DNA from 2 places in the Brevibacillus sp. FSL K6-0770 genome. Region 1 is predicted to be linked to the other one. Evidence: a T-box and tRNA genes for the amino acid it is inferred to sense, from the RefSeq annotation. Region 1 holds a T-box; the other holds one or more tRNA genes.
What was found. A T-box is a leader RNA that pairs with one kind of tRNA and senses whether it is charged. The one in region 1 lies ahead of argS (arginine--tRNA ligase), so its partner is inferred to be a tRNA-Arg.
Positions count from the first base shown of each region.

Region 2: it has a tRNA-Arg gene. The T-box ahead of argS (arginine--tRNA ligase) is inferred to sense a tRNA for this amino acid. The anticodon was not compared.

Region 1 is NZ_JBBOBQ010000001.1:2,211,036-2,226,908, forward strand. Features, by position in the region: gene NST23_RS10785 (MFS transporter) at 1-915, opposite strand, end outside; gene NST23_RS10790 (TetR/AcrR family transcriptional regulator) at 977-1,570, opposite strand; gene NST23_RS10795 (deoxyribonuclease IV) at 1,724-2,566, shown strand; gene NST23_RS10800 (hypothetical protein) at 2,626-3,027, shown strand; gene NST23_RS10805 (sigma-54 interaction domain-containing protein) at 3,233-4,657, opposite strand; gene NST23_RS10810 (CoA transferase subunit A) at 4,946-5,611, shown strand; gene NST23_RS10815 (3-oxoacid CoA-transferase subunit B) at 5,611-6,273, shown strand; gene NST23_RS10820 (transporter substrate-binding domain-containing protein) at 6,313-7,122, shown strand; gene NST23_RS10825 (amino acid ABC transporter permease) at 7,209-7,874, shown strand; gene NST23_RS10830 (amino acid ABC transporter ATP-binding protein) at 7,893-8,633, shown strand; gene NST23_RS10835 (thiolase family protein) at 8,667-9,854, shown strand; gene NST23_RS10840 (erythromycin esterase family protein) at 10,044-11,321, opposite strand; gene NST23_RS10845 (hypothetical protein) at 11,386-11,754, opposite strand; gene argS (arginine--tRNA ligase) at 11,927-13,642, opposite strand; T-box leader at 13,719-13,984, opposite strand; gene NST23_RS10855 (hypothetical protein) at 14,028-14,522, opposite strand; gene NST23_RS10860 (sigma-70 family RNA polymerase sigma factor) at 14,731-15,303, shown strand; gene NST23_RS10865 (YcdB/YcdC domain-containing protein) at 15,294-15,873, shown strand, end outside.
Region 2 is NZ_JBBOBQ010000001.1:2,097,577-2,113,449, reverse strand. Features, by position in the region: gene NST23_RS10295 (peptidase) at 106-1,386, opposite strand; gene NST23_RS10290 (3-oxoacid CoA-transferase subunit B) at 1,441-2,118, opposite strand; gene NST23_RS10285 (3-oxoacid CoA-transferase subunit A) at 2,100-2,792, opposite strand; gene NST23_RS10280 (aspartate aminotransferase family protein) at 2,809-4,161, opposite strand; gene NST23_RS10275 (PucR family transcriptional regulator) at 4,311-5,855, shown strand; gene ablB (putative beta-lysine N-acetyltransferase) at 5,858-6,706, opposite strand; gene NST23_RS28420 (YjcZ family sporulation protein) at 6,897-6,983, shown strand; gene NST23_RS10265 (glycerophosphodiester phosphodiesterase) at 7,080-7,811, shown strand; gene NST23_RS10260 (TIGR01212 family radical SAM protein) at 7,880-8,854, opposite strand; gene NST23_RS10255 (glycosyltransferase family 2 protein) at 9,020-10,258, opposite strand; tRNA gene NST23_RS10250 (tRNA-Leu) at 10,560-10,644, opposite strand; gene NST23_RS10245 (hypothetical protein) at 11,025-11,282, shown strand; gene NST23_RS10240 (hypothetical protein) at 11,264-11,956, opposite strand; gene NST23_RS10235 (methyltransferase domain-containing protein) at 12,752-13,009, shown strand; gene NST23_RS10230 (methyltransferase type 12) at 13,006-13,374, shown strand; tRNA gene NST23_RS10225 (tRNA-Arg) at 13,768-13,841, opposite strand; tRNA gene NST23_RS10220 (tRNA-Cys) at 13,934-14,007, opposite strand; tRNA gene NST23_RS10215 (tRNA-His) at 14,013-14,088, opposite strand; tRNA gene NST23_RS10210 (tRNA-Met) at 14,115-14,191, opposite strand; tRNA gene NST23_RS10205 (tRNA-Ser) at 14,202-14,292, opposite strand; rRNA gene NST23_RS10200 (23S ribosomal RNA) at 14,342-15,873, opposite strand, start outside.

The sequences.
Region 1 (15,873 bases):
GATAACCCAGACAGACAAGGCTTCCACCACGATGGAAAGCGCGAAGAAGATCAAGCCGCCCGTGATGACAAAACGGCTGTTCAAGCGTTGCACGGACAAGGAGGCGAATACGCCGCCCACAAGCATGCCCAACCCTTCCAGGGCGACAAACCATTGGACCGATTCTTTCGGCAGCTGGAGCCGCTCCGTGACCAGGAACACTTCGAGCGGGTTGATCAACCCAGAGGCCAGACCGAGGCAGGCAAAGGCAAGCGCAATTCCGCGCAAGGACGGGTGGTTTTTGACGTAGGCGAAACCTGCCTTGATCTCGGAGAAAAGTGTGCCGTTCTGTTCTTCTGGAGCTGTTGCAGCGTTAGGAAGCAGGCTCAAAATGAGCGTGGAGAGCAGAAACAGAGCTGCCATGGCAATCAGCGAAGGGTAGATGCCCCATTGTTCGTAAAAAAAGCTGCCGATGACCGGGCCGCCAAGCAAAAAGAGTGCGCTCATGCTTTGCGAGATGGAGACGGCCACTCCGACATGTTCTTCCGGGATGTGTCTTTTTAACAGCTTGGCAGACGACGGCTGGGAAAACTGGGACACGACTGCCGAGATGAAAGTAGCGAAAAAGACGGCAACCCACATCCCGTGCCAGAGCAAATACACGATCAACAGCACGGACAAGGCACTTAACAAGTTGCCCGTCATCATCGTCCGCTTCGGATTCCAGCGGTCCGCAAGCGCCCCGCCGATGATCGAAAACAACAAGATCGGCACAAGCTCGATCGCGGTTAACAGCGACACGGCGGTCGGATTGTTGCCGCTCGTTTCCATGACGTAGTACAGCAAAGCCATATTCCTGATCCAAATCCCGATATTTTCCAAAGTATCGGTGACAAAAACGGTCAAAAAGATCCGGTTTCCCCAAATCGATTTCATTTCAACCACTCCCGCAAGAAATTAAACCGAACGTTCGGTCTAAATAAACCTGAAAAAAAAGCTACTTGGCGGCGATACCATGCAGCAAAATATCAATTCCTCTTTTCATCAGGTCAAAAAGGTTTTCTTCGCCCATATTCAAGCCGACATTGATCAGGCCCGTTATGTACCCTTCCAAAATCATCGCCAATTCCCGAGGGTCGCCATCAGCAAATTCCCCGCGCGCGATGCCCTCCTCAAAGATCGGGATGTACAGCGTGTAGGAAGAAGACAGCATCGTCAGGACCTGTTCCATGATGGCCGGATCGGCAAGCTGGCTTCCGGCAAACTCTTCTCCTGCTCGGCGAAGCGGGTGGGACAAAAAGTCTTCCAGCAAAAAAGCAGCCAGGGCATACAGCTTTTCGACAGAGGTGGCGTGCTGTTTTTCTTTTTCTTGCCACAGCCCTGACCATTCCGTGTACTGCTTCTCCAGCAAATACAAAAACAAATATTCCTTGCTTTTGAAGTGGTAGTAAAGGCTTCCTTTGCTCGCACCAGTCGCCTGGCAAATATCTTCAATGGAAGTCGCCAGGTAGCCTTTTTGCGAAAACAGCTCGGTTGCTTTTTCGGCGATATGTTGTTTCGTTTTCTCCCCATCTAGGCGGCGTCTGGACATGATGCAGTAAACTCCTTTTTATAGACTGAACGTTCGGTTTAATAAAAGTGTAGCGGAAATGCGCAAGAAGTGCAAGGGCTGTTTGCCGGAAAGGACGTGTGAGAAAGCAGGAGCCAGGGAAAAATGAAGGGAGCGTACGAGGGGGGAAGAGCGATGCAAATCGGGTGTCACGTCAGCATTCGCAACGGTTACGAAGAGGCTGCCAGAACGGCGCACAAGGAGGGGGGCGCTTCTTTTCAGTTTTTCCCGAAAAACCCGCGCAGTCTGGGAGTCAAGTCGTTTGCTTCCCGCGATGCTGCGGCTTGCCGGGCGTTTTGCGAACAGCACGGCATGCTGGCGATTGCCCATACCGCTTATCTCGTCAATCTGTGTGTCGAGACGGCCGATTTGTACGAGGTAACGGTCGCTTCGGTGCGCAACGATCTGGAGATTGCGGAGGCGTGCGGGGCGCTCGGCGTCGTCGTCCATTTCGGACAGGACAAAGGACCGGATGTGCTTGCCGGATACAGACGCATGATTCAGATGATGAACGAGATTCTCGCTGGCTGGAGCGGACAGGCCAAGCTGCTGATTGAGAACAACGCGGGGCAGGGAAACCGGATGGGCATTACGCTGGAAGAATTGACGCAAGTGCGGCAATTGCTCGCGGAACCAGAAAAGGTCGGGTTTTGTCTCGATACGTGCCACGCGTTTGCCAGCGGGCTGTGGAACGGGGAAAACTGGCGCGAGGTTGCCGAGCGGATGCGCGAGCTGGACTACTTTTCCCATCTGCGCGCGGTGCATTTGAACGATTCGGTCTATCCGAGCGGCTCGTTTCGGGATCGGCACGCCCCAATCGGAAAAGGGATGATTGGTGACGAGGCTTTCGCGGAGTTTCTGCGCACGCCTGAGCTGCACGGCTTGCCGATTGTCCTGGAGACAGCGAGAGGGACAGACGGCGGGCACCGGGAAGAAATCAGACATGTGCGTCAGTTGGCGGGTGAGTGGCAGGCTTGACCATATTGTGATACAGTGTGAAATGATGTGATGTGTGGTCAATGAGGGAGGAGTTACCAATGGCAAAACGGATCAAAGTGACGATTGCTGACTTTGCTTCGCTGAAAGAAGTGTTGAACAACCCTGAGGAGCTGGCGCTTTACGAGACAGCGAACGGGAATACATACGATGCCGATATCCAGCACGACGGGTTCGCTGTCATCGATGTGACAGAGGACGACTATATCGAGCTGGCACCAGGCGAATACCAACTGATGATCGAGGAATGGACAAACGCGGGACAAATCGGGGATTTGACGCTGCAAACGAAGTCCGATCCGGCTGACGACACCGCTTTGCTCTACCGGAGCGTGGATGCGGCGGGCAATGAAGTGCAAGCGCCACAATCGCTGCCGAAGCAAGTGGTGGAGCTGGTTGCGAAGACGTGGTTTGGCAAAACCGCCAAGAAAATCGAGGAATAAGTCAGACGAAAAGGTCACAGAAAAGAGCGCTCACGTGTTGAGCGCTTTTTTGCTGTTCCGTGGATGGGCTGCGAACAGCTGACAGCCCGCAGACAACCGTTTAGCTGTGAACGGAATGTCCGGCATGCTTTTTTCGCGAGTGCAAGTGGTCAGCCCTTTTACCAGCGACTTGCAGCAGGTTTCGGCTTGTCCACGGCCGCTTTTCTCAAGCGTCCTCCTCGTCTTCCAAGGCAATCCCGTATTTCTTGATCCGCCGCATCAGCAGCGACTGTGTAATCCCCAAAGCGGCAGCCGTCTTGCGGGTTGTTTTGTGAATGCGCAGCGCCTGCATAATAAATTCCACTTCGATTTTTTCCATGCGCTCCGTCAGGGACAGCGAGCCTAACGTGAGGATGCCTTCCTCCAGCTCGCGAATACTGCGTTGTTCTTCCGGCAAATCGGTGACAGAAATCTCGTCGAGCTTGGAGGTGATGACGATGCGCTCCACCAAGTTTTCCAGCTCGCGCACATTTCCCGGCCAGTCGTACTGGTGCAGCACATCCAGCACATCTGACGTAAACCGCCGCTTCTGGTTATGCTTGGCGTTGAATTTTTGCAGGTTGTGGTGCAAGAGCGGGAATATATCGTCTTTGCGCTCGCGCAATGGCGGCACGTTGATCGGCAAAATGTTCAGTCGGTAGTACAGGTCGTGCCGGAACTTGCCGAGGCGCACCAGCTCCTGCAAGTTCGTGTTCGTGGCGGCGATGATGCGGATGTCGGCCGTGTAGGTTTTCGTGCCGCCGATCGGCATGAATGTTTTGTTTTGCAAAAGCAGGAGCAGCTTCGATTGCAGGTGATAGGGCAGCTCGCTGATCTCGTCGAGAAACAGCGTGCCTTTGTCCGCCATTTTGACCAAGCCGATTTTGCCTGAATGGTTGGCTCCGGTAAACGCCCCTTTGTGGTAGCCGAACAGCTCCGACTCGATCAACGTTTCCGGGATGGCACTACAGTTCACATGGATAAAAGGTCCGGTGCTGCGCTCGCTCAGCTGGTGGATTTGCTCGGCGAGATGGCTTTTGCCCACGCCGGTTTCCCCTGTGATCAGGACAGTCGTATCAGCCAAAGCGACTTTTTTGATCAGCTCCATCAGCGCCAGATAGGAGCGGCTGTTGCCGATCAGCGTCTGCGACGAGCTTTGATTCGCCTCGCGCTTCATCAGTTGCAGCTCCTCGCTGTAGCGTTTGAGCAGGGCCACGGTTTCTTCGAGCTGGGAGCTGGCCCGCGCCGCTTCTGTGATGTCGCGGGAATGGGCGACGATCAGCTCCGGATTGCCAGCTTCATCGGGGATGATATGACCCGTCACGAGAAATTTTCCTCTGCTGTTCACCAGCTGGATTGTCGTCGTCGGCTTGCCGGATTCGAGGACGAGACGTGTCACAGACGGGCTGAAAATGCCCATCTCCTCCAGATCCGCCACGTTTTGTCCGATCAATTCTGCTTTGGGCATGCCGCACAAGTTTTCGCTCGCTTTATTCAACCAGAGAGTCGTGCCTTGCGCATCCGAGATGAAAATGCCGTCCGCCAGCGAGTTCAATATGTCGATGAAGCGATCGACAGACGACAGGGCCAAAATCTCCGCATCTTTTTCCATTGGCGATTCGCTCCCCCCATTTTTGAACTGATTGTACAGGATGAAACCGCCCGTTGTATAGTGAGTCGGATTTGAAAAAATGTGAGTCGATATCAATTCGGCGTAAACAAGCCTGTTTTTCTTGATTTCGATTCAAAAGTGAGTCTGATTCGATTCGTCAGAAAAAACATAGTTTCGGCAATTTTCGCTACGATTCAGCATTTGCGGCATTGGCACGAGACTTGCTACAACGAAAAAGACGAAAGCGACTTTGCCCAATAATCAAGAGAGATAAGGAATGGCCATGCTATGCTATCAAAACTGGTGACGCGCGACCAAGCAATGGAATGTGTACAAGACGGAGCACGGCTGATGTACGGCGGCTTTGGGACGATCGGTTCTCCGGCCTTGCTGATTGATGCGCTTCTGCAAAAGGGAGTGCGCGACCTGACCTTGATCGGGATTGACGCCGGATACCCCGATGTGGGGATTGGCAAGCTGATCAGCCACGGACGGGTCAAAAAGCTGCTGACGACCCATATCGGCTCCAATCCCGAAGCAGGTCAGCAGATGATAGACGGACGTCTTGCGGTAACATTTTGCCCCCAAGGCATTTTTGCCGAAAAAATTCGCGCCGGGGGCGTGGGCATACCCGGGATTCTCGTCGATGCGCGCATGTGGGGAGAAGCGACAGACGGCCGGGAAGCGGTGCTGTTCGAGGGAAAACCCTGTTGGATGGAGCCGGCGCTGACGGCGGATGTGGGCATCGTCTACGCGAAACAGGCGGACACGTACGGCAATCTCATCTACGACAAGTCGGCGAGAAATTTGAACCCGCTGGTGGCGATGGCGGCGGAAATCACGATCGCTGAAGTGGAAGAAATCGTTCCGGCAGGCGAGCTGGACCCGGAAAAAATCGTGACGCCAGGCATTTTTGTCGATTACATGGTGAATCGCAGCGGGGGGAACAGCTGATGCGACTGACAATGGATCAACGCAACATGATTGCGCGCCGGGCCGCAAAGGAAATCGTGCCGGGAATGGCCGTGAATCTGGGGATCGGGATTCCCGAGCTGGTCGCTGATTTTATCCCGAACGAGTGGCACGTCATGTTCCATTCTGTGAACGGCATTCTCGGAGTCGGGCCTACGCCGATCCAGGGCGAAGAGGATCAGCATATTTCCAACGCGGGGGGAGCGCCAGTCACAATCGTTCCGGGGGCTTCCTACTTTGACAGCACCGTCGCCTACGGCATGATCCGGCGCCGAAAGCTGGATGTGGCTTTTATCGGGGCGCTGCAAGTAAATCGCCGCGGAGATTTGGCGAACTGGATCGTTCCCGGGACGAGGGTTCACGGGATCGGCGGTGGTGCCGAGCTGGCGTTTTACGCCAAAAAAGTGATTGTGCTGATGAGCCATGTGACGCTTTCCGGGGAGCCGAAAATTCGCAGGGAATGCACGTTTCCGCTGACAGCCAAGGGCTGTGTCGACCTGATTGTCACGGAGCGGGCGGTCATTGAGGTAACGCCAGAAGGGTTGATGCTGACGGAGGTGATGTATCCGTATTCATTGCAGGATGTCATTTACCATACCGGAGCGCCGCTTTTGATTTCCGAACATTTGCAAATGGTGGAGTAATGAAACAGTTTGACAGACATCATAAGGGGGCTAATTACTATGAAAAAATCACTCAAAGCCGTTGCAGGAGTATTGTTTTCCTTGTCACTTCTCGTAGCAGGATGTGGACAAGAAGCGTCGACTGGCAATACCGGAGGACAAGGCAGCGCAGCTGCGGGTTCCTCGATGACGAAAGAAGCGGGCGTGTTCACTTTCGCGGCTTCCGGTGAATACCAGCCGTTCAGCTATTTCAAAGACGGGCAGTTGACCGGATTCGATATCGAGATCGGCAACGAAATCGCCAAGCGGCTGAACCTTACACCGAAAGCGGTTACATCGCCTTTTTCCGGCATCATTGCCGGGGTAAAAGAAGGGCGTTACGACGCAGCGATTGCCAGTCATGCCATTACAGAAGAACGCAAACAGCAAATTGATTTTGCTGATCCATATTATTTGTCCGGTGGTCAACTGTTCACTCGTCCGGACGGCACAACTTCCACACTGGAAGAGCTGAAAGGCAAGGAAGTTGCGGTTGCCCTGGGCACTACGCACGAAAAAATGGCGCGCGAGTACACCGACAACATCAAGACGTACGACAGCGACGTGACTGCGCTGCGTGCCCTGGAGCAAGGAAAGCACGATGTGGTCATTACTGATAGCGTGGTCGGGGAAATCGCGATTGGCCAAGGCTTGAAGATCAAGAAAAGCGGAGCGCCGCTGTCAGAGGTTCAGCATGGAATTGCCGTGCGCAAAGGAAACACAGAACTCTTGAACAAAATCAACGAGGTACTGAAGCAAATGCATGAAGACGGCACTTACAAACAGTTGAGCGAAAAGTATTTCCAACGCGATATCAGCAAAAACGAGTAGTTTGACGCATCGGTTCGACTGCCTGTCATCTGCGGGCGCAAAGCTGCGGGTGACAGGAACATTTTATCAGCGAGGGGTGGCATCGAGTGCCCAGTATTTCACATTTGACCGAAGAGTTTTTTCGCACACTGCCGTTTTTTTGGAAGCCGCTGCTGCTGACGTTTGAGCTGACGGTTGCTTCCGTCATCGTAGGTTCGATTATCGGGCTGTTCGTCGCCCTGTTGAAAGTGTCCAAGTTCAAGCTTGGGCAAATCATCGCCAACGTGTATATCATGGTCATTCGCGGTACGCCGCTGATTGTGCAAATTTTTGTCCTCTATTTCGGTTTTTACAAGATGATCGATCTCGGTCAATTTTGGTCAGCGGCTTTGGCTCTGGCGATTCACAGCGGGGCGTACATCGCAGAAATTTTCCGCGGCTCCATCCAGTCGATTGACAAGGGCCAGATGGAAGCAGGCTTGTCGCTCGGGATGTCCTCGTCTCAAACGATGCGCAGAATCATTTTGCCACAAGCGATGAAGCGTTCGATTCCGCCGCTCGGCAACCAGTTTATTTTGTCGCTGAAGGAATCGTCGCTGGCGGCATTTATCGCGATGGATGAGCTGTTTTCGCTGGCTCGCCGTCTGTCAGCAGAAACCTTTGACGAGATGACGTACTTTTTGATCGTCGCCTTGTACTATTTGGTGATTGTCATGATTTTCACGTATGTCGTCCATCGGATGGAAAAGCGGTTGGCCAAAGGTGACGTGTAGAGCAAAGGGGCGAAAACAATGGAAGACAAGCAAGTCATGATTCGCGTGCAAAACTTGAAGAAGAGCTTTGGACAGGTAGAAGTGTTGAAAGACGTCACGTTAGAGGTGGCAAAAGGCGAGGTCGTCGTCTTGATCGGGGCGAGCGGCTCCGGCAAGAGTACATTGATTCGCTGCATCAACTTTTTGGAAATCAAGAATGGCGGAGATATCTTGATTGAAGGAAAGAGCATCGATCCGAAAAAGGACGATTTGACCAAAGTGCGGCAAAAGGTCGGCATGGTCTTCCAGCACTTCAATCTGTTCCCGCACAAAACTGTGTTGGAAAACGTCATGGAAGCGCCGCTGATCGCGAAAAAAGCGGACAAGGAGCAAACGAAGCAGGAAGCGTTGCAGCTTTTGCAGAAGGTAGGATTGTCAGAAAAAGCAGACGTCTATCCATCCTCGCTGTCAGGCGGTCAGAAGCAGCGGGTGGCGATCGCCCGTTCGCTGGCGATGAAGCCGGAGATCATGCTGTTCGACGAGCCGACATCCGCGCTCGATCCCGAGCTGGTCGGCGAAGTGCTGGAAACGATGAAGCAGCTCGCCCAGGACGGGATGACGATGATTATTGTGACGCATGAAATGGGATTCGCCAAAGAAGTAGCGGACTGGGTCGCTTTTATGAACCAGGGGAAAATCGTGGAGATGGCGCGCCCGGAAGAAATTTTCAACAATCCGAAAGAAGAGCGGACACGCGAGTTTTTGAATCGGGTTTTGTAAGGTAACGAGGCAAAAGCGAAAGGGAGCGTAGCGATGAGAGAAGTAGTCATTGTCGCCGGGGCGCGCAGCGCAGTTGGCGCTTTCGGCAAAAGCTTGCGCGACGTGCCGGCAACGGAGCTGGGACGGCAAGTATTGGAAGGCTTGATGGAAAAGTCTGGCTTTTCCAAGCAGGAAGTCAATGAAGTGATTTTTGGCAACGGTTACGTGCACGGCGGCGGTCTGAACGCGGCTAGGATCAGTTCGCAGCTCGCCGGATTTCCGCGCCAGGTGTACGGGCATGTCGTGATCAAGGCGTGCGGATCGGGCTTGAAGGCGATCACAAGCGGCGCACTCGCGATCATGGCCGGGCAGGAAGATGTCGTCGTTGCCGGCGGCGTGGAAAACATGAGCAATGTCCCGTACTTGGTGAAAAACCGTTGGGGCAGCAAATTCGGCAACTTGACGATGGAAGACGCTCTCTTGGCGGACGGCTTGATCTGTTCTCTGGAAGGCGAGCACATGGGGATCACAGCGGAGCGGCTCGCGCTCCAGTACGGGATTTCCCGCGAAGAGCAGGATCAGTTCGCTTTTGACAGCCATAAAAAAGCCGCAGCCGCCATCGCCGCAGGCAAATTTGCCAGCGAGATCGTGCCGATTGCAATCAAGGAGCGCAAAGGGACGCGCGTCTTTGACCAGGATGAGTCGGTGCGTGCGGATATTAATCTGGACGATTTGGCGAAGCTGAAAAGCGTCTTCCAAAAAGACGGCACGGTTACGGCGGGCAACGCATGTCCGATGAACGACGGAGCAGCAGCCGTCTTGATGATGTCGCGGGAAAAAGCGGAGGAAGCGGGTCTTAAGCCGCTGGTCAAAATCAAGACGTTTGCCAGCGCAGGAGTGGAGCCGGGCGTAATGGGAATCGGGCCTGTCCCGGCGACGCAAAAAGCGTTGGAAAAAGCAGGTCTGACACTGGATGACATCGGGCTGATCGAGCTGAACGAGGCGTTCGCCGCACAAGCGCTGTCCGTCATCAAAGGGCTGGAGCTGGACCCGGCGAAGGTCAATGTCAACGGAGGAGCGATCGCACTCGGTCACCCGGTCGGAGCGACAGGCGCCAAGCTGACCGTGACGCTGATGAACGAAATGGTGCGCAGCCGCGTCAAGTACGGCATGGTCACGCTCTGCATGGCAGGCGGAATGGGTCTGTCCGTCATCTATGAAAACATGACGCTGTCTTCGTAAGGCCAAGCATGTAAGCGAAACAAGCACAGCACATAAAAAAGCCCCGTCAGAGAGCCGCTTCGATTTAGCGGCATTCTGGCGGGGCTTTTGCGGTGGTCGGGATCAGCGCTTTGCAGTCTACTCATGTGTGCACATGCGACTGACGTAGAGTCAGGTAGATCAAGCATTCAACGGCTCGCTCGGACGCTGTCACTCTGCGAGCATGACAGAAGGCGTCGCTGTCCGCACGAACACCAGCGCATCAAACGCTTTTGCCGGAACCATTTGCAGCGTGTACATTTTCTCGATGCTGCCATACCAGCTGGCAAACATGTCGCCGATGGCGCTGATCGGCTGGGCGCGATTCACGTAGGCGGAAAAGGCTGTGTCCTGGCGGGTCTTGGCAAAATCCAAAAAGCCATCCGCCATTCCGGTCTTCGCGAACAGAACGGCTAGTCGCTGCTCTCCGCTGTTTTTGACATGGAACAGCTTGCGTTCATTGGTTGACGCGTCTTTGGCCAGAAACGAGCTTTCGTAAAATTCGCTGCCGATCGCGTAATACTGGTCGCCCCACGTTTTCGCCAGATGGGCGCCCATGGAGGCGGTGATGCCAGCCGTCGTCGACGTTTTTTCGATGTGTCCGTTATGTCCGGCGATAAACAGTTGCTGGCGTCCGTAAAATTTCTTTTCAAACGCGAGAATCCAGTTGACCCGGTCGGCCATGAAGCGGTCGCGTGTGCTACCGTAAGGGACGTTCGTTCCGTGCAAAGTGGCATTTTGCATGATCGATTCGGCATAGGCGACAGCCAGCTCGTAGTCTTTTTCCGAGCTTTTGGCGATGTAGGCGGTTTTGTTTTGCTTGATTCGTTCGAGCATGTGGCGAGTCGAAGCAAGGCTCTCCTTTGCGAGCTTTTCGTCGGACACGGTTTGATCGGTCAGCTTGGCGAGTGCCTTTGCCGATTCAGAAGCAAGCGCAGGGTCGGCTTTTTGCAAGTAGGCGAAAAGCCTTGTCTTGTTGTGATCGTAGCGCTGCATGTCAAATCCGTAAAAATGGATTTTTTGGTCGGCAGGCTGCTTTTCATTGTAAGTGCGCATCCAGGACAGCAGATCGGCCATTTCTTGCGTGTTGTAGATGGCGAAGCCGATCGCCTTTGCCGCATCGTTTGCGGTTACATGTCCACCCAAAAGGAAGTCGTTGACCTTCTGGGCGCCGCCAAAATCACCTTCGATGGCAAACACGCGATAGCCTTGCTTCTCGACTACATGCCGGAATACGTCCAGCTTGAGCGTAGTGAACTGCTTGTTTCCGTGCGTAGCTTCGCCAAAGCCGATAATCGTCTTCGCGGGCAGCTCCATTTTCGCTACAGGAACGGCATATTTTTGCAAAGAGCTTTGCAGGGAGCTTGCAGCAGGGGCAGGGGTGTCAAAGCCAGTCAGGACGCTGAGCATGAGCAGCAAGCTTGCGGCGATCAAAACAATTTTTTCCATAACAATCTCACTTTCTGTAGGGCGTTTTTCAAAAAGAATCTGCTTCACAACGGTTGTCTTGTCTTCATTCGTGTTGAGCGAGCAGATGTTGTTGCAGCGTAACGGCGATCTCGGTGGGGTTCTCCACCTGCACGACAATTTTCCGGTATTTCGCATGTCCTTCCAAATCAAGCAAAAGCAGATGATTCGTCCGCTCGAAGGAAAGGAAGTACCAATCGTTTCCGTAGAGGAATCTGCCCGCATATGTGCTGGAAAAAGGAATCTCCGTTCCCGGCATGCGCAGCGTTCCCGGCTCGGGAGTAAAGGAATCGACTTGAACATGCTTGATGAATCGATACGGCATGGTAATGCGGTTCTCGAATGCGATCACCGCGCGCCAGCCGCTGAGCGCCAATGTGCACTCCGACGGGCCAAACTGTATCGTTCTGCTCACATCCACTCACCACCGATGACGTTTTTCTTTTTATTATCGCAAAGCATGACAAAAAATGGAACGATTTAGGTGGTGAGATATCGGCAAGCGAGCCGTGGCTGCTGTTTTCCAAAAAGGAAAGCCGGCGTTTCCTGAGAGCAGGAGGCAGCCGGCTTTCGTGATCTTGCGACAGTTACATTTCCTCTGGAGCAGCCAGTCCGAGCAGGCGCAATCCTTCTTTCAGGACAGCGACTACCGCAGCTACGAGCTGGAGGCGGGACGCTTTGACGTCTTCTTCCTCGGCCAAAATGCGCACGTTGGCGTAGAACTTGTTGAACGATTGGGCAAGGTCGATGACGTACTTGCCGATTTGCGACGGATCGAAATTGTCGCTGGCCCGTTCAATCACTTCCGGGAAGCTGTTCAGCAAAGTGATGACTGCCCACGCTTCCTTGCTGTCCAATGCATCTGGTACGAGGCTGGCAGCCGTTTGCGGCTTGTACTCTCCTTTGCGCAGAAGCGAGCAAGCGCGCGCATGCGTGTATTGCACGTACGGCCCTGTCTCGCCTTCAAAGGTGAGCATTTCTTCCCAGGAGAAGTTGATGTCGTTCAGACGGTAGTTTTTCAGGTCGTGGAAAATAACGGCCCCAACCCCGACTTGGCGGGAAACTTCGTCCTTGTTCGCGAGGGAAGGATTTTTCTCCTCAATCACTTTTTGCACATCGGCAATCGCCTGCGCCAAAACTTCTTCGAGCAGGACGACTTTTCCTTTACGCGTGGACATTTTCTTGCCGTCTTTGAGCATCATGCCGAACGGGATGTGATGCATGTCGGCGGACCAGGCGTAGCCCATTTTTTCCAACACTTTGTAGAGCTGCTGGAAGTGGAGGCGCTGCTCGTTTCCTACGACGTAGAGCGCTTTTGCGAAGTCGTACGTCTCATGACGGTACAGGGCGGCTGCCAGATCGCGCGTGGCGTACAAAGTAGCGCCGTCCGACTTTTTGATCAGGCATGGCGGCATGTTGTACTCATCGAGGTTGACAACCATGGCGCCGTCCGATTCGGTCAGCAAGCCTTTTTCTTCGAGCAGGGTGACGACGCGATCCATTTTGTCGTTGTAGAAAGCTTCCCCGTGCGTGGAGTCGAAGGAGACGTTCATCAGCTCGTAAATTTTCATGAACTCCTTGAGTGATTCGTCGCGGAACCATTTCCACAGATGCTGCGCCTCGGCGTCGCCATCTTCCAGCTTTTTGAACCATTCGCGGCCCTGGTCTTCCAAGGTAGAGTCGTTTTCAACTTCTTCGTGGAAACGCACGTACAGGCTGAGCAGCTCCTTGATCGGCTCCGCTTTGACTTTCTCCTCGTCACCCCACAGGCGATAGGCGACGATCAGCTTGCCGAACTGTGTGCCCCAGTCACCCAAGTGGTTGATGCGCACAGGCTGGTAGCCGCGTTTTTCCATGATGTTCGCAATCGCGTTTCCGATGACGGTCGAACGCAAGTGCCCCATGGAAAACGGCTTGGCGATGTTAGGGGAGGAGAGGTCGATCGGCACTTTGCGGCCTTGGCCTGCTTCGCTGCTGCCGTAAGCGCTACCTTGTGCCAGGATGGTGCCAATGACTTGCTCCGCCACGTTTTGCTGATCGAGAAACAAGTTGACGTATGGGCCGACCGCTTGTGCCGAGCGCAGCGGCGCACCTTCTATTTTTTCCGCAAGCTCTGTCGCGATCATCGGCGGAGCTTTGCGCAGCGCTTTTGCCAATTGGAAACATGGGAAAGCGATATCTCCCATAGCCGGGTTTGGCGGTGTTTCCAGCATGTTGTACACCGTTTCTTGCGAGAAATCGTTCACACCGAGTCCGGTGAGGGCCGCGGCGATTTTTTCCGCCACTTGATGTTTGTAACTCATGGTAATTCTCCTTTCAGATGGGAAAAGCTTTGGAACGGAACGCTTGAAAAATAAAAAAACCTCTACGTCTCCTGTAAAAAGAGACGAGAGGTTGTGCTCCCGCGGTGCCACTCTTGTTGTTTTTGCCTGCATGATTTGGTTGAGGCAAAAACCGCTTTGCGCTGCTGTAACGGGCAGACCCGGCAAAACCCTACACAATCCAGACGCTTACATCTATAGCGTCAGATGTTCAGGCCGCATCTCCGAGGGGCGCTTCCGCACTTGGTCAGGCATCGGGCTTCCACCATCCCCGATTCGCTACAGCCGTAAGTCCAAGGGTACTGTCCTCATCAACGATTCGCTTGTTTACCTAGCATTATAGCCGTTTTTGGTGCTTTTGTGCAACTTACTCTTCCGGTTTTTTCAAAATCTTGTCGAGTGCCGCGAAATACTCCTGCGTCAGCTTTTCTCTTTCTTCCGCCGTCAAGTTTTCGGCATGCATCCATTGCGCCTTGTACTGCTCCAGTTTTTCCACCATGGCCAGCTCGGCAGCCGCTTCTTCTTCCAGATCGTAATTCTCGGATGGATCAAAAGGGATCAGCCGATTGTCGTTGCCGCTGCGCAGGTAGGAAGAGCGCCAGTTTTCCGGGAAGTGGTAATCCTGATCGCCAAACATCAGACCGAGAACGTCGTCGGAGTCGAGTGGCAAAAAGTGATCGTAATTGTCCCTTCTGCCGCCTTCGGACAGGTTGATATGCGACAAAAAGTAGCGCAAATAGTGTTCACCTGTTTCGGTATGCTTTACGATGGAATATGTTTCAAACTCGGATGTTTCCAGTTCCTTTACCGTCTCTATACAGGACAAAAACTCGTCTTTTTCACAAGCGAGCAAAGTGTTCATCGTCAATCGTTCCTTTCTAGGGGTTAGGTAAGCCTCATGATAGCAAAAGCGTTCCGCTCTGACAACGAACGCAGTGCGCGCAGGTGTCGTCTTTTCCGCTGAAAACAGAGGCCAGGAAAAATAAATCGCGATTTCTGTCACAAAAAGCAGGCTGCTGGATCAAATGGATATCGTTTGCAAGAGGAGGTGAAGCAAAGTGAATGTCAATCTGAATGCCAGTGCAAAGGCTAACGCGGCAGAGCGGTCTTTGCAGCCGACCAAGGATGCGCTGCTGTCGACTTTGATGAATGACTACGGTGACAAAATCGTCCAGCTCGCCTACATGATCGTCAAAGATCGCGGAATCGCGGAAGACATCACACAGGAAGTGTTCCTGAAAGCCTATCGGTCGCTGGATCAGTTTCGCCATGAGAGCAGTTTGAAAACATGGCTGTACCGGATTGCCATCAATGAATCGCGCAAGTATTTGCGATCGTGGTCGTTCCGGCAAATCTTTTCTACGTTTGTCTCCCCGAAAGAAACCGTGCCGGAACAAGTGGCGGAAGGGAACGTGGAATCGTCCGTTTTCAAGCAACTGGACCAGGTACATATCGCCGAGAAAGTCATGATGCTGTCGCCTTTGTATCGAAAGGTCATGGTACTTCATTACTATGAAGATTTGTCAATTAAGGAAGTAGCACAAGTGCTGGATATTTCCGAGGATGCGGTACGGACGCAGCTGCATCGGGCGCGCAAACATTTTCGGGCATTGTGTGAAAAGGAGGGATTGGAATGGAACTAGATCAGGGGCTGCGTGAAGCTGTACGCGAAGCAGGGAAAGCGGCAGCTTCGGAAGTGAAGTTTACCCGGGAAATGGAAGAGAGGATTCGGATGGAGGTCGGGAAGAAAAAGCAGAAAAATCACAAGCAGTTAGTCATGGCGGGATCGCTTGCGGCTTGTCTGGCATTGACCGTGCTAGGGGTGCGAGAGGGCTTTCTGCCGTCCATGTCGCCGCAAAAAAATGGAACGAGCGCAGCGGCGGCGCATCAAACGGACAAAACCGCGGAGCAGGCCGTTTCACCGGAACAAGCGCTGGCTCCGCTGCAAAAGGCAGTCCCTGAGCTTGGCGGTGTCACACTGCGCAAAGGCGAGACGCTGGATGGGATTGCGCTTGTGACCTTGCTGCAAAAGGACAGGGCAATCGGACAAGTCGCGTATGACACCCGGACGGGGCGGATCGAAAGCTACTTGCTGGACGCAAGCAGTGACGGCGAGAAAACAACGATTGCGCCCGCGCAAGCAGAGAAAGTCGCGCAAGCATTTTTGCAGACCGCGCTCGGTGAAGAAGCGAAGGTTTACGCGCATCAGGCGA
Region 2 (15,873 bases), 110 kb from region 1:
GAGCAGACGGCGCTTCCTTGTCCTGCGCTCAAACTTTTTCCTTTTTTTCACAATTACCATCTCAAGTAGCTTAAAAGCGCCCTAGAAAAAGACGCTGCGGCTTCCTTACTGCGCTGGCCCTTCGGCTACCCCGCACCAGTCGAGCAGAGTCAAAGCAAAAATTTCCGCGCAGCGGAAGACGTCATCCAAAACGATGTACTCGTCCCGATAGTGCGCTACTTGTGTAACACCAGGCCCCACGACGATAGCAGGCGTATCGGCCAAAGCCGTCAACAAGCCGCCGTCTGTTCCCCACGGAGATGCTTCCACAATGGCACGCTCGCCCGTCACGGCCGCAAACTTGTCCTGCAAAATGTCCATGAGCGGATGATCCTGTGCGACATCCCCTGGCACCCAGCGCGCGCCGTACCATTCCAGCTCGACTGGCTGCTCCGCAAACCACGGATCGACTTCTGCCAGACGCTGCAAAGCCGCTTCCATTTCTGCCTTGGCATCCTCCATCTGCTCGCCGGGCGCGACTCCCATCCTGCCTTCCAGCTTGACGAGATCCGCGACAGACGACGGCCATTTTCCGCCTTCGATGACCCCGATGTTGATCGGGATCGGAATCGGCAGCTTGGCGTACAGCGGATCATCGAGACGGTCGTTACGCTCTTTTTCCAGACGGCCAATCGCCTGCACGACGAGCATGCTTTTCTCGATGGCACTGACTCCTTCGTAGCGGGTGCCGCCATGAGCAGAGCGTCCCTTGACCGTCAGACGGAACCACATCGAGCCTTGCTGTTTCGGGAAAATTTTCATGTTCGTCGGCTCAGGGATCAGCGCAGCATCTGCCTTGTAGCCGCGCAGGATGGTGGCAAGCGTTCCGGCTCCACCGCTTTCTTCCTCCACCACGCTTTGGAAAATGACGTCTCCCTTCAGGCTGACACCGAGCTTTTGCAGGACGGAAATAGCCAAGAGCGACGACAGGTTTCCGCCCTTCATGTCGGTTGCGCCCCTGCCGTACAGTTTGCCGTCCTCCACTTTTCCGCTGAACGGATCATCGCTCCACTGGGCGTAATCGCCAGCGGGAACGACATCGACGTGCCCGTTCAAAATGAGCGAGCGGCCATTCCCCGCGCCTTTCCAGACGCCGACGACGTTCGGACTGCCTTCAAACGTTTGCCGGGGGGAGACGAAGTACGGATGCGAAACCAGCTCTTCCCCTTCCATGACCCACAAGTCGACACTCAGGCCCATCTTCGCCAAATGATCGGCGATGCTTTTCTGAATCGCTTCCTCTGCTCCTTGCACGCTCGGGCTTTGCACCCACTCTTGCAGCAACTTGACAGAAGCTTCCCGATCCTTTTCCAACTGCTCTCGTATCAGCGCTTGCCAGTTAGCCATGTTCTTCCTCCGTTTCTTGGGTTCGTCCTTTGCCTTTTGTCTTTTGCTTATTGTCTAGCGGAATACGCCTACTTCGCCCTCTATCTTCAGTTCCGCTTCGGTGGCCCCGATGACATCCGCCACACTGTACGGATACATGACCTCGCGCAAATACAAGCCATCTGGCGTAACTTCCATGACAGCCATGTCCGTGATGATCCAGTCTGCCGCCTGAGTGGCAGTGAGCGGAAGCGAGCATTCTCGGACGATTTTGGAACGGCCGTTTTTATCGAGATGCGTCGTCACGACCATCACTTTTTTCGCTTTCTGGGCCAGCTCCATCGCCCCGCCCATACCCGGCACGCGCTTGCCCGGCACAATCCAGTTGGCAATATCGCCGTTTTGGCTGACCTCCAGCACTCCGAGGATGGTCATATCCAACAGGCCGCGGCGGATGATCGCAAATGCCGTTGCGCTGTCGAAAAAGGACGCCCCTGTCGCCAATGTGACGGGAAAGCCGCCTGCATTGCACAGCATCGCGTTTTCTTCCCCTTTTGCCGGACTTGGCCCGGTTCCGAGGATGCCGTTCTCGGCGTGGAACATCACCCGTTTGTCCGCGGGAATGAAATCGGCCACCAGCGTAGGGATGCCGATTCCCAAGTTGATAATCATTCCGTCCTCGACTTCCAGGGCCGCCCTGCGTGCGATTCGCTCACGGTAGCTCTCGGTCTCTTTTACTTCTCCCACGCCCATTGCCAGTTCACCCCTTCACTTTGCACGATGTAATTGACGAACACGCCCGGCGTCACGATTTCTTCCGGGTTCAGCTCGCCAACCTCGACGATCTCGTCCGCTTCGACAATGGTGATGTCTCCTGCCATCGCCACAAGCGGATTGAAGTTGCGCGCGCTCGTATCGTAAACCAGATTGCCGAAGCGATCCGCTTTTTTGGCATGGACGATCGCCACTTCCGCTGTCAAAGGCGTCTCCAGCAAAAATTCCTTGCCATCGAGCACGACCTTTTGCTTGCCTTTTTCTGCAATCGTGCCGATGCCGACATCGGACAAAATGCCTCCCAAACCGACGCCGCCTGCCCGTACACGCTCCGCGAGAATGCCTTGAGGGCAAAACTCGACCTCAAGCTCTCCGGCCGTCATTTGCGCCCCTGCGTTCGGATTGGAGCCGATGTGGGACGCGATGACTTTTTTGACCCGCTTTTCCGTCACGAGCTTGCCGATCCCGATGTGTGGAAACGCGGTATCGTTGCTGATCAGCGTCAAATCGCGCACACCCAAATCCAAAATGCCCTGGATCAGTGTGGGCGGATTGCCCACACCTCCAAAGCCTCCTGCCAGAAGCGTCATCCCGTCGCGGAAATGGGACAGCGCCTCCTGCATGGTAACTACTTTATCAAAACGGTTCGTCATCGATAGCCCCTCCACTCTAGTTGATCAGCGCCTTGTCTTTCAACTCCTGCGATACGCTGACAATCGCCTCTTTCAGGAGGCCGATCAGTTCGTCGATCTCTGCTTTTGTAATCGTCAGTGGAGGAGAGACAATGATGGAGTCACCTGCCACCCCGTCGATTCCACCCATGGCCGGATAAATGAGCAGCCCTTTTTCGAACGCTTTTGCAATTACCTTGCTTGCCACCCCTTGGGAGAGCGGGAACGGTTCTTTTGTTTGCTTGTCTTTGACAAATTCCAGACCGCACAGCAATCCCAGACCGCGCGCCTCGCCGATCAGCGGCAGTTCATCCGCCAACTCCTGCAGACGTGCCAGCAAGTAAGCGCCTTGCTCGGCTGCTTTGTCAAACAACTGATTTTTTTCTACATATTGCAAAACAGCCAGGGAGACAGCGGCGGACTGCGGATTGGCACTGTACGTGTGTCCAGCCATGATCAGACCGCTTCCTTGGCTAATCGTCTCGATGATCTCATCCGACACCATTGTGGCGGCCATCGGCGTATAGCCTGCGCTCATGCCTTTGCCCAAAGTCATCAGGTCAGGCACGACGCCCCAGTGATCGATCCCGAACGCTTTCCCTGTGCGCCCTACTCCCGTCATCACTTCGTCGGCGATGAACAGCACTTCATACTTGTCGCAAATTTCCCGAATGCGCTGGAAGTAGCCATCTGGCGGCACGACTGCACCGCCGGATGCGCCAATGACTGGCTCAGCGATGAAGGCCGCGACTTGTTCCGCACCGATTCGCAAAATGGCGCGTTCCAGCTCGTTCGCACATTCCAAGGCGTATGTCTCAAGCGACATTCCTTCAGGTCTGCGGTACGGATACGGGCCAGTGATCGTCGGATAGTCCTCCAAAAGCGGGGCAAAACGTTTGCGGCGCAATACGTGACCCGACATGGACAGCGCGCCCATCGTGATGCCGTGATAGCTCATCCAGCGGGAAATGATCCGGTTTTTCGTCGGCTTGCCTTTTTCCTGCCAGTATTGGATCGCGATCTTTTGCGCTGTTTCCGTCGCTTCCGAGCCGCTGCTGACGAAAAACGTCCAGTTCAGCGAACCAGGCGCCCACTCAGCCAGCTTGGCTCCCAGCTCCTCTACGGCATCGCTGCTGAAATGCGAGCGGTACGCAAAAGATACTTCTTTTGCCTGCTGATACATCGCGTCGGCTATTTCCTCCACGCCGTGACCGATGCTCGCCGTGACAGCGCCACCGCAGCCATCGATATAGCGCTTGCCGTCTTTATCGTATAAATAAATGCCTTTTCCATGAGAAATGAACGGATATGTCTTGCCCAGTTCCGGTTTAATTACATAGCTTCTGCTCATAATCGTCGCCACCTCGCTTATTCTCTACCTCTATCCTAGCTGACCAGCCCGTTTCATCCATCCGACGCGCTGGCAAAAAAAACGTGGCAAAGAGACAAAATCTTTTGTACATTTTGTATAAAGAACTTCGCAACACGGAGGTGTACCTCATGACAATTACGATCAGAGAGGCTCTGCAACTGCCCGACATGGTTCAGACGCGTCTGATCGCAGGTGCTGGCGGGCTGGACAATCCGATCCGCTGGGTGACGATCGTGGAAGTGCTGGAGGATGCCAGCCGTCTGCAAGAAGGGGAATTTTTGATTACAACCGGATTTGGGCTGATGGAAAATGTCGAGCGGCTCAGTTCATTCATCCCGATGTTAGCCAGGCAAAAGCTCAGCGGAGTCGCTATTCATACCGGATTTTACATGCGGGAAATTCCCGAAAGCTTTCTCGAACTGGCGGACCGCCATCAGTTGCCGCTCATCGAAATCCCGACCGAAATCAACTTCTCGACGATTACCAAAGCGATTTTGCAGCCGATCGTCAATCGGCAGTTTGAGACATTGGCCTACTCGCAAGCCATTCACAACCGGATGATTGAAGCAGCCCTGTCCAAAGGCGGGCTGCCAGCGATCGCAGGCGAGCTTGCTGAGCTTACGGGCGGTGCGGTGACGCTTCTCGACGCCCTCGGGTTTGAAGTGACCCAGCACGGCTGCAAGACGGAGCCGTACACGGAAGAAGGCAAGGAGCATGTGCATTCGGTGCCGATCCGAGCCAGCCGCGAGCATTTTGGCACGCTCAGCCTGAGCAAGCCGCGGGAATCGTGGAAAGAGCTTGACGACGTAGCGCTCCAGCACGCAGCCACCTTGTGTGCGCTGGAATATGTAAAAGAACGCGCTGTTTCAGCGACGGAGTGGCGGTTGAAAGGGGATTTCGTCGAGGAACTGCTGAACGGAAAGCCAATGAGTCCGCAAGACCTGGAAAGCCGCTGTCGCATGCTCGGCTATCCGCTCTCCGGCAAGCACCTCGTGGTCGCGGTCAAAGTCGAGACGGTCGAGCACAACAGGCTCGCGGAGCTGCATCAAAGCGTCATTACCCTGATGCGCAGACTGTGCGACCGCCATCAGCGTTCGTACCTTTTGCGGGAGCGCCCGCACTGTCTTTTGTTCATTTTGCCCGACGACCGGACGAGCCTGCAGCTGCTCGAACAGTTTGCAGCCAGGTGGGAAGGGCTGCACTCTGCCACCACCCTGCAAGTGGCGATCAGCAATCCCCGCGATTTGCTGACAGATGTTTCCTCGGCCGCAGAAGAAGCGATGTTCGCGCTGCAAGCGTATCCTTTGCTCGCTACCGCTCCCGATTTGCTGCGTTACCGGGACATGCAGGGCTATCAGTTTCTGTTTCCTTACCACCGGGACGAGCACAGCATGACGGCATTGTGGAAGCCGATTCTGGAGCCGCTGATCCGCTACGACAGCAAGTACAATCAGCAGCTGCTCGAAACATTGGAAGTGTACCTGGCCCAAAACGGAAACGGCCTGCAAACCTCCCAAGCGTTATATATTCATCGGCATACGCTGAAATACCGCTTGACCCAGATTGAAGAAAAAACAGGCTACCGCCTGGAGGACGCGCATCAGCGCTGGCAGCTTCAGTTGGCGCTTATGGCCCGCCGACTGCAACAGCAGCTGTCTTCCTCACAAGAGTAGCCTTATTCATCGCGTGTAGGCCGAAGTGGCTTCACCCAGATGTTCATGTCTTCGAATCCGGAAAAAATCGTACAGTTGTTGATCAGCCGCCCCCGGTATTCGTAGCCCATTTTGGCGGCTGTTACGTTCATGCCCGCCGATTGGGCCCGCGTCAACGTGTACAAATAGTAAATCCCTGCTTCCTCCATCTTGTGTTCCAACGCGTGGAACAACGGCTGGAGGAGCCCTTTTCCGGCGTGATCCGGATGGGTGGCACAATCGGTCATCTCTGCCGATCCCATGCGCTCTGACACCTCCGCAGACGCCGCACAGGCGATTTGCCCGTCCCGCTCGACTACGAAGTACACGGTGCCCTCCTGCATCGTTTTTTGAATGTACGCGGGATCATCCATCGGCGTAGGATACGTCGCGAAAACGAGGCCGTACAGCTTCGCCAGCTCCTCTGCGTCCGCTTCTGTTGCCGGGCGCATGCGATATCCTTCCGGGAGCGGCTTTTCTTCGCCTGGTCCCGCTTTCGCCAGACTCAGCGCCAAAATTTCCTCGGCCAGCTCGGGAGCAGCAGATGTCGCCCGATCCTCCGTGAGATAAGCCGTGAGCATGTAAGCGTTTTGCCCCTGGAAAAAACCGTCGATGATTCCCTCCTGGCGATATCCCCGCGCAAGCCATTCCCCAACGTCCTGCTTTTTTCCGTAGACGATCAGCTTGCTCGCCGCAGACTTTGTTCCGACCTGCTTGAGCAGTTCGTCGTACTCGCTGATGCGCGTCCGATCGTACTCGTGCAGTTTGACCCTGCGATTTTGCTGATCGTCCACCAAATCACCCGTAGCGAGCATTTCCTCGATCTGTATCATGAAGCCTTCCCTCCCCTGTTTGCCTTGTGACTCCATTGTAGCAAAATGCACCTTCCCGTCATCTGCCAATCTGTATAAAAAGTGGGCTGCCAAGCACAAATCTCAGGCGAGTAGGCATTCGATGAGCGCCATTTTCCCTATACGTTCATAAGATGAAGGAGTTGCTCCATCTGGGAAGGAGGGGGTATTCATGAGCTGCAGCAGCGGAAACAACGATTTCGCCCTTGTTTTGGTTTTGTTCGTTCTTCTCGTGATTGTTCTCGTCGCCATCTCATAGGTACTCGTATGTGCCCCTCTTGATAGGCAGTATCGAGGGGCCACTTACATATGCATGTAATAAGCTATGTAACGTCTGAGAAGGGAGGAAGCCCCCGTGTCCACACTTGTGTTCGCGCATCGCGGCGCTTCCGGCCTGCATCCGGAAAACACGATGGAAGCGTTCCACGCTGCTGTCCGCAAGCGCGCGGACGGAATCGAGCTGGACGTTCAGCTAAGCCGCGACGACAAGCTCGTCGTCATTCACGACCATCGACTCGAACGGACCACGAACGGCTCCGGTCTGGTACGCGGCTACACGATGCGCGAGCTTCGTCAGCTACGCGCCGACAAGGACAGCTCCATGCGTGTTCCCAAAGCCCGGATTCCAGTCCTGCGCGAGGTATTTCAAACCTTTTCCGATACATCGTTGCACTTCATCATCGAGTTGAAAAATTTCTTTTTGGCCCAGCCCCAGCTTGAGGAAAAGGTCATCGAGCTGATCAGGCGCTACCAGCTCACAGAGCGGACGATCATCTCCACCTTCAACTTCGACAGCTTGCTGCGCATCAAAGAACTGGACCCTGCCCAGACAACCGGACTGCTCTATGTCGGCCCGATTGCAAAACCGTGGGCAGTCGCCAGCCAGTATCGCTGCGAGCAGCTGCATGTGCCGTACGATCAGCTGACACCCGAGCTGGTGCGGCAAGCCAAGCAGCGCAATCTGACCGTCTACGGCTGGACAGTGAACAGCAGTCGGCAAATCCAGAATGCCATCGAATACGGCGTGGACGGAATCATTACGAATTACCCTGGCCGCGCAAGAAAAATCATCGAGGCGGATGCGTAACGTCAAAAAGGGAGCCATTTTCCGGCTCCCTTTTTTTATGCAGTTGCTCGAGCCGTTTGAGCGGCTTTTCAGGCGCGTGGAACATAAAACTTCCCTTGCCAGCTGTTTCTGTTTTGCAACTCGGCATGGATGCCGTTGAGCACTTCCCACTTTTTGCGGCTCCACATCGGCCCGATCAACAAGTCTTTTGGCCCGTCTCCGGTGACCCGGTGCACGATCATCTCGGGCGGTAAAATTTCCAGCGTATCTACGACAAGCTTGATGTACTCTTCCAGGGAAAGAAACTCAAGCAGCCCTGCCTCGTACTGTTTGACCATCGGCGTCTTGCGCAAAAGGTGCAGCAGGTGAATTTTGATCCCCTGCACATCCAGGTGGGCAACCGCATCGGCCGTCTGCATCATCTGCTCGTGCGTTTCGCCTGGCAACCCGTAAATGATGTGGGAACAGACGCGAATATTGTGCTTGCGCAGTCTTTCCACCGCATCGACATAGCAGGCGTAGTCGTGCGCCCGGTTGATGAGCTGTGCCGTATGCTCGTGAACCGTTTGCAGCCCAAGCTCGACCCACAAGTACGTCCGCTCGTTCAGCTCGGCCAAATATTCGACGACATCGTCCGGGAGGCAGTCGGGACGCGTGGCGACGGACAAGCCGACTACGCCTTCCTGCCTAAGAATGACTTCGTACATCTCGCGCAGCTCGTGAACAGGCGCGTACGTGTTCGTGTACGCTTGGAAAAAGCCGAGGTATTTTGCCTGCGGCCACTTTTCGTGCATCCGGCCTTTTACGTCGTGAAACTGCCGCTCCAGGTCCATCCGCCGATCGCCAGCGAAATCCCCCGAGCCACGAGCGCTGCAAAACGTACAGCCGCCTGTCGCCACCTTGCCATCCCGGTTTGGACAACTGAAGCCCCCGTCCAGCGGCACCTTGAAAATCTTTTCGTGAAACGTCGAGCGCAAATGATAGTTCCATGTATGGTAACGCTTATCTCCCCAAAACACGGGAGTAGTTTGTTCGCATTGTTGTGGTTGTAGTGCCAGCTTCATCACCGCTTTTCCTCCTCGTGGCACAACCAAAAGCCCTGTGCCCTGCTCCCACGGCTCTTGCTCTCATACGCGTGATCGCGTCATTATACCAGATCAGCGCCCTTTTTCGCTACTTTCCCATAAGGAAACCACAGGTCCGATGTCCCTGTGGTTTGTTTGACAATCCTATTGCTGGATCTCCTCGATGCGAATGGCGCGCGTGTGGGACGTATGGCTCCACACTTGATTTTTCTTGGTGAAAAACGCGTAAAACATGATCGGAAGCCAGGTCAGGAAAAAGAACGGCAACAACAGCAGTCCCAAATATCCTTTGAGCGGCACCTTTTCCAGATAGAGCGCCAGCACTGGCAGCAAATAAAACACAGCGGTAGAGCCGTACACCAGCCAAGTTGGCAGGATGGTCGCAGCCGGCGTCAGAGCCGCAATGTCAAAAAATCTGCCCAGGAACAGCAAGGACATCATGGTCACCATCAACACGTACATCGGCTGGAACAGGTAGAACGCTGCGTCGAGCATTCCCAGCTTTCTCGACTTCAAGCCATTCTTCAGTACGCTTCCGATGTAACGCCCTGCTACATCATAGTGACCTTGCATCCAGCGCAAACGTTGGCGCATGGAAGCTTTCAAATCAATCGGTTTTTCATCCCATACCTTCGTGTCGTGAGCCCAGGTTGGATAAATGCCGCGTTCAATACAGCGGGTAGCAAACTCCAGGTCTTCCGTGAGACTTGTCGCACCCCAGCCCATTTCTTTGAGCAAGTTGCTCTCGATGCACAAGCCTGTTCCGCCCAATGTGTTTGGCAGACCGAGGTTGTGACGGGCCAGTTGCCACATGCGGTTCGTAAACCAGTACGTCACCGCATAAGACAGGGTAATCCAGGAGTCAAACGGGTTTTTCGAATCGAGATAGCCCTGGATCACGCGTGCGCCTTTGACCAGACGGTCGTTCATCACGCGCAGGAAGTTCTTTTCAACCAGGTTGTCGGCGTCAAACATGACGACTGCATCATACTGCTTCGGTCTAGCCCAGAGGTTTTCCAGCATCCACTCAATCCCGTAGCCTTTTCCGCGCTTGGACGTATCAAAACGCTCGCACGCGATGGCTCCGTGTGCCCGACTGATCTCAGCTGTGTTGTCCGAACAGTTGTCGCAAATGACGAAGATGTCGTACATTTCACGCGGGTAGTCGAGCTTTTTCAGGTTTTCAATCAGTGGCGCGATTACGGCACTTTCGTTATGCGCCGCAACCAGTACAGCAAAAGTCTTTTGTGGCTCGCTTGTCACCTGCTCCTTTTTGCGGAACAGACCTGCGCAAGAAACCAGTGTTTGGTACGTGCTGATCACACCTACCGTTGAAGTGAATCCGATGAATAATCCCTCAATGATCTCTCTAATTACACTCATGGGTTCTTCTCCTCGACCTAAATCAAATTGGGTCTGATCCGATTTAGGTAGTGTTGTTTTTCCAACATTTCTCTATTGTAATTCTCCCAATTGGGAGTGTACATCAAAAGCGTTTCAAGATCAATGACCCAAAAGTGGGAAAAACGAAGGCACTGCTATCACCTTTCCCACCTTTTTCTCTTTCTATTCGACAAGCCTTGGACATGAGCAGAAAAAAAAGCCCTTGTCGAAAAGGCTTGATATATTTCGAAAACGCAACGGCTCATTTCAGCTCGAAAATAGCCTCAGTCTGGTATCACGATGGTGCGGTCGGCGAGACTCGAACTCGCACGGGTCGCCCCGCCACCCCCTCAAGATGGTGTGTCTGCCAATTCCACCACGACCGCCTGTTTCCTTGATAATCGCGGACTTCCTTGCCAAAATTCCTGCCGCGAAATCATGTTTTTGAGTATACACAATCGAAATTTAGAAGTCAATAGCGTTTTTCTCCATCCAGAGCGCCTATTTTCGTTGCTAATCATTGGAATATTTTTGTGGCATGTTTCTGCTTTAAGCCATTGTCGGTTGAAAGCGTGTTTTGTCTCTTCTTCTAGAAAATGCGGCGATCGTGTTGATGGAAAATTTCAAGGTTTCGTCACCATAACGGACCAACTGCGACTCCATATTTTTTGGTTTTCTTACATATTTCATGGCGAATCAGACAAATTATTACCAGTAGTAGAAACCCATCGTTCTCAAAAAAATTTTTCGTTATTGGGGGAAACCGATGATTCCCGAAAATATCAAACAGTTGCTCCACGATATTCGGCTAATTGGTGGCGGTATGAAGCAGTATGAGCATCCCGATGATTGGCAGCTGATCCGCAATCTGGTTGGCGAGCAGCTGGAAGTTGATTTGAGCGATGCCACCCCAGACTATTGGGAAAAGCTTCATGCCTCACTGGAGAACGAGAAAGCGATTGCATTAGAAAAAGCTGAGCGGCGCTACTTCCACGGTCTCTACTACTACAATCCTTTTATTTGACCACGAGCTGTTCGTGGTCTTCCTTTCTTCGTGCTTTGCTTGTGCTCTGCTTGCGCTCGTCTTTGTCTTCCGTATCGCGCTCTGATCAGTTCTGCGCCCTTTTCGCTGCTTCTTCTGCTCTCTGTTCTAGCCGTTCTCTGCCTGCTGTCTCTTTTGTGCTCCGTCCTGCTCTCTTTTCTGTACTCTGTCCGGCGTTCTCTTCCTGCTCTCTCTTCTGTGCTCTGTCCGGCGTTCTCTTCCTGCTCTCTCTTCTGTGCTCTGTCCTGCTTTCCTCTTCCTGCTCTCTTTTGTGCTCTGTCCGGCATTCTCTTCCTGCTCTCTCTTCTGTACTCTGTCCGGCGTTCTCTGCCTGCTCTCTCTTCTTTGCTCTGTCCTGCATTCTCTGCCTGCTCTCTTTTCTGTCCTCTGTCCTGCATTCTCTGCCTGCTCTCTTTTCTGTCCTCTGTCCTGCATTCTCTGCCTGCTCTCTTTTCTGTCCTCTGTCCGGCGTTCTCTGCCTGCTCTCTTCTGTACTCGTCCGGCGTTCTCTGCCTGCTCTCTTCTGTGCTCTGTCCGGCGTCCTCTTCCGATAGATCACGTATCGGCGTTGCAGCAAGGTATCTTATTTGACCACATGCTGCTGTGCCCCTTTTGGTCAGCCACGTATTGCACCCGTCTTTTTGCAAACGAACCATTGCTAACTGCCCTGTCTTCGAATTGCCCCTCAAGAAAAGAACATCCCGTGAAAACATTTTTGTAAAAATGAGTATCTTTTTTCTCCCCTAAACGTTACATAGAGTAGAGAGTGAAACTAACAGGGAACTCCTTGCAAAGAATATGCTCATTATCGAAAAGCTTCCTTATTATATGTACGTCAATTTTAGTCATTTTTTGTCGATAAAATGGCTCTTGTTTTTGTTGCTCTTCCTGCTCCTGTGATCTCTGCTGTAAAAAAGCAGGACTTTATTTGACTTGCAAGCAATCATTCTTAGCCTTTTCAAAGCCACAAACGCTGCATGGCCAACAGGAACGCCCTCCCTCGGTTCTCGCATCCATGCGGTGCACAAGACACACTGCCAGGCCGGTGTCGATCCCTTCACAGCCTTTTACTCCCTAACCTAGAGCCGTTTTCGCATCTGTGAATGCTGTTCTGTTCTATCCTGTTTTTGCAGTCGTGAGTTTTAGAAGCTCAAAAATATCTGCTGAACAAACAAGTACCTCATACAAACTTAACTAATCAGTTTGAGTCTGTAGCAGGTATTTTCAATAAGTGACGTCTCGGGAGAAATTGTACTCTCGACCGCCAGCTTATGCATTTTTATTATTCCTTCAGAACAAATCAGACAAGCATTATCTTGCATCCGCCAACATGTACAGGCTCCCATTTTACATAATGATTGTAAGTATAATTCAGCTATTATATATTAATGGAATTATGATATTTCATACATATAGCGGCATAACTTTGAACGTCATGAGAGGAGAATTTGATGACATTTCATAACGCTGAAGAGTATGTTGATCCGAAAAACTACGACGCTGAATTTGGTAGAGAGTGGAAGAAATACGAGTTGTTTCTGCAGGAAGCGAAGCCGTGTCAACATGTGCTTGAGCTTGCCTGTGGAACGGGATTAACGACGTTGTACCTCGCTGAACGAGGTGTACATATTGACGGGGTAGACATTTTACCGAATATGATACAGTATGCCAAACTCGTGACGCTCAAAATTCGCTGCTGGAAAATGTGAACAAGCTACTCAAGGCAGGCGGGAAATTTATTTTTGAGACGCGCAACCCAAGTGGCCATGATCTTACAGACTGTGATTATGAATATTGGCATACATTTCAGGATTATGAGGGGAATCCTGTAGAAGTGGGTGGGAAACAGAAATATAACCCTGATACGAATATAATGAAATGGACGACGATTCGTAAATTCCAAGGCTATGAGCGGGAATCAGAGATTTTATGTTTGTTTACTGAGCCTGAATCGATTCGCAAATTGTTAAACGAGCATGGATTTGATATTCAAAGTGAATATAGCAACTGGAATCGATCACCGTTTACTGGCAAGGATGAACTGATTATATTCGTTGCAAGAAAACAGCCATGACCGTATCGGCGCAAACCAAACCTAGTATGAGTGTAAGGGATAGTCGCTCAACGCCCTCCATGCTGAGTCATACTGCAATTGGACTGAAATACGCAGCTTCTCCTTTTCATGCGTGCAGCCAAGCTTGCTATAACGCCTGTCTATAGCGTTGTACTCACGCGCTAAATAGCAGATATGTATCCATCAAGGCAATGCTCGCAGCACATCGTACGCCCCCACCTACTTGCTTTTTATTCGAAAACACCACTAGCTATGTGCCAGTGGTATTTTCCTGCTTTTACCGGTGAAATGAAAGCTTGATCTGTAGCCAGCGCCTTGCTCCATGCCAAGCTATGTACCTCCATACAACAAAAAAGCCGCCAGCTATAGCGACTTCAAATACTTTAAAACTAACGTCCTGAGAGGGATTCGAACCCCCGACCGTGCGCTTAGAAGGCGCATGCTCTATCCTGCTGAGCTATCAGGACACATTAAAAAGAATGTTCCAGCAGGTGGTTTCCATACGAGTACCTACACTTAGAAGACGTTGCTCTATCCTGCTGAGCTACTGGGACAACTATGGAGGGAGTACCCGGATTTGAACCGGGGGTGAGGGTTTTGCAGACCCGTGCCTTACCACTTGGCTATACTCCCATGCATGGGGCGATCGATGGGACTTGAACCCACGAGTGCCGGAGCCACAATCCGGTGCGTTAACCCCTTCGCCACGACCGCCATAACTTTTGCTTGTCTTATGTTTTTGGTAGCGGTGGAGGGAATCGAACCCCCGACCTTTCGGGTATGAACCGAACGCTCTAACCAGCTGAGCTACGCCGCCAAAATAAAAATGGCGGAGAGTGAGGGATTCGAACCCTCGCTACGCTTGCGCATACTAACGGTTTAGCAAACCGTCCCCTTCGGCCTCTTGGGTAACTCTCCGTAATTATATGTTCCTTCAAAACCGGATATGCATGATTGCTAAGCATGTGTGGATAAGTCCTCGACCGATTAGTATTCGTCAGCTCCACGCGTTACCGCGCTTCCACACCGAACCTATCAACCTCATCGTCTATGAGGGGTCTTACCAGCTTGCGCTGTGGGAAGTCTCATCTTGGAGGGGGCTTCACGCTTAGATGCTTTCAGCGCTTATCCCGTCCGCACATAGCTACCCAGCTGTGCCACTGGCGTGACAACTGGTGCACCAGCGGTGCGTCCATCCCGGTCCTCTCGTACTAAGGACAGCTCTCCTCAAACTTCCTACGCCCGCGACAGATAGGGACCGAACTGTCTCACGACGTTCTGAACCCAGCTCGCGTACCGCTTTAATGGGCGAACAGCCCAACCCTTGGGACCTACTTCAGCCCCAGGATGCGATGAGCCGACATCGAGGTGCCAAACCTCCCCGTCGATGTGGACTCTTGGGGGAGATAAGCCTGTTATCCCCAGGGTAGCTTTTATCCGTTGAGCGATGGCCCTTCCATGCGGAACCACCGGATCACTAAGCCCGACTTTCGTCCCTGCTCGACTTGTAGGTCTCGCAGTCAAGCTCCCTTCTGCCTTTACACTCTACGAATGATTTCCGACCATTCTGAGGGAACCTTTGGGCGCCTCCGTTACCTTTTAGGAGGCGACCGCCCCAGTCAAACTGCCCACCTGGCATGGTCCTCTCGCCCGATGAGGGCGACGAGTTAGAAACTCCGTACATCAAGGGTGGTATCCCACCGACAGCTCCACAGAGGCTGGCGCCCCTGCTTCTCAGCTTCCCACCTATCCTGTACATGATGCACAAAGTTCCAATACCAGGCTACAGTAAAGCTCCATGGGGTCTTTCCGTCTTGTCGCGGGTAACCTGCATCTTCACAGGTATTATGATTTCACCGGGTCTCTTGCCGAGACAGCGCCCAAGTCGTTACGCCTTTCGTGCGGGTCGGAACTTACCCGACAAGGAATTTCGCTACCTTAGGACCGTTATAGTTACGGCCGCCGTTTACTGGGGCTTCGGTTCAAAGCTTCGCTTGCGCTAACTCATCCCCTTAACCTTCCAGCACCGGGCAGGCGTCAGCCCCTATACTTCGCCTTGCGGCTTCGCAGAGACCTGTGTTTTTGCTAAACAGTCGCTTGGGCCTTTTCACTGCGGCCCCCTCGGGCTATGAACCCTACCGAGGCGCCCCTTCTCCCGAAGTTACGGGGCCATTTTGCCGAGTTCCTTAGCAAGAGTTATCCCGCGCACCTTAGGATTCTCTCCTCGCCTACCTGTGTCGGTTTGCGGTACGGGCACCTTGTTCCTCGCTAGACGCTTTTCTTGGCAGTGTGAAATCAGGGACTTCGGTACTAAAATTTCCCTCGCCATCACAGCTTGTGCTTGACGGTGTGCGGATTTGCCTACACACCACACTTACTGCTTGGACGGCCATCCAGTAGGCCGCTCACCCTATCCTCCTGCGTCACGCCATTGCTCAAGCGGAACAGAGGTGGTACAGGAATATCAACCTGTTGTCCATCGCCTACGCCTTTCGGCCT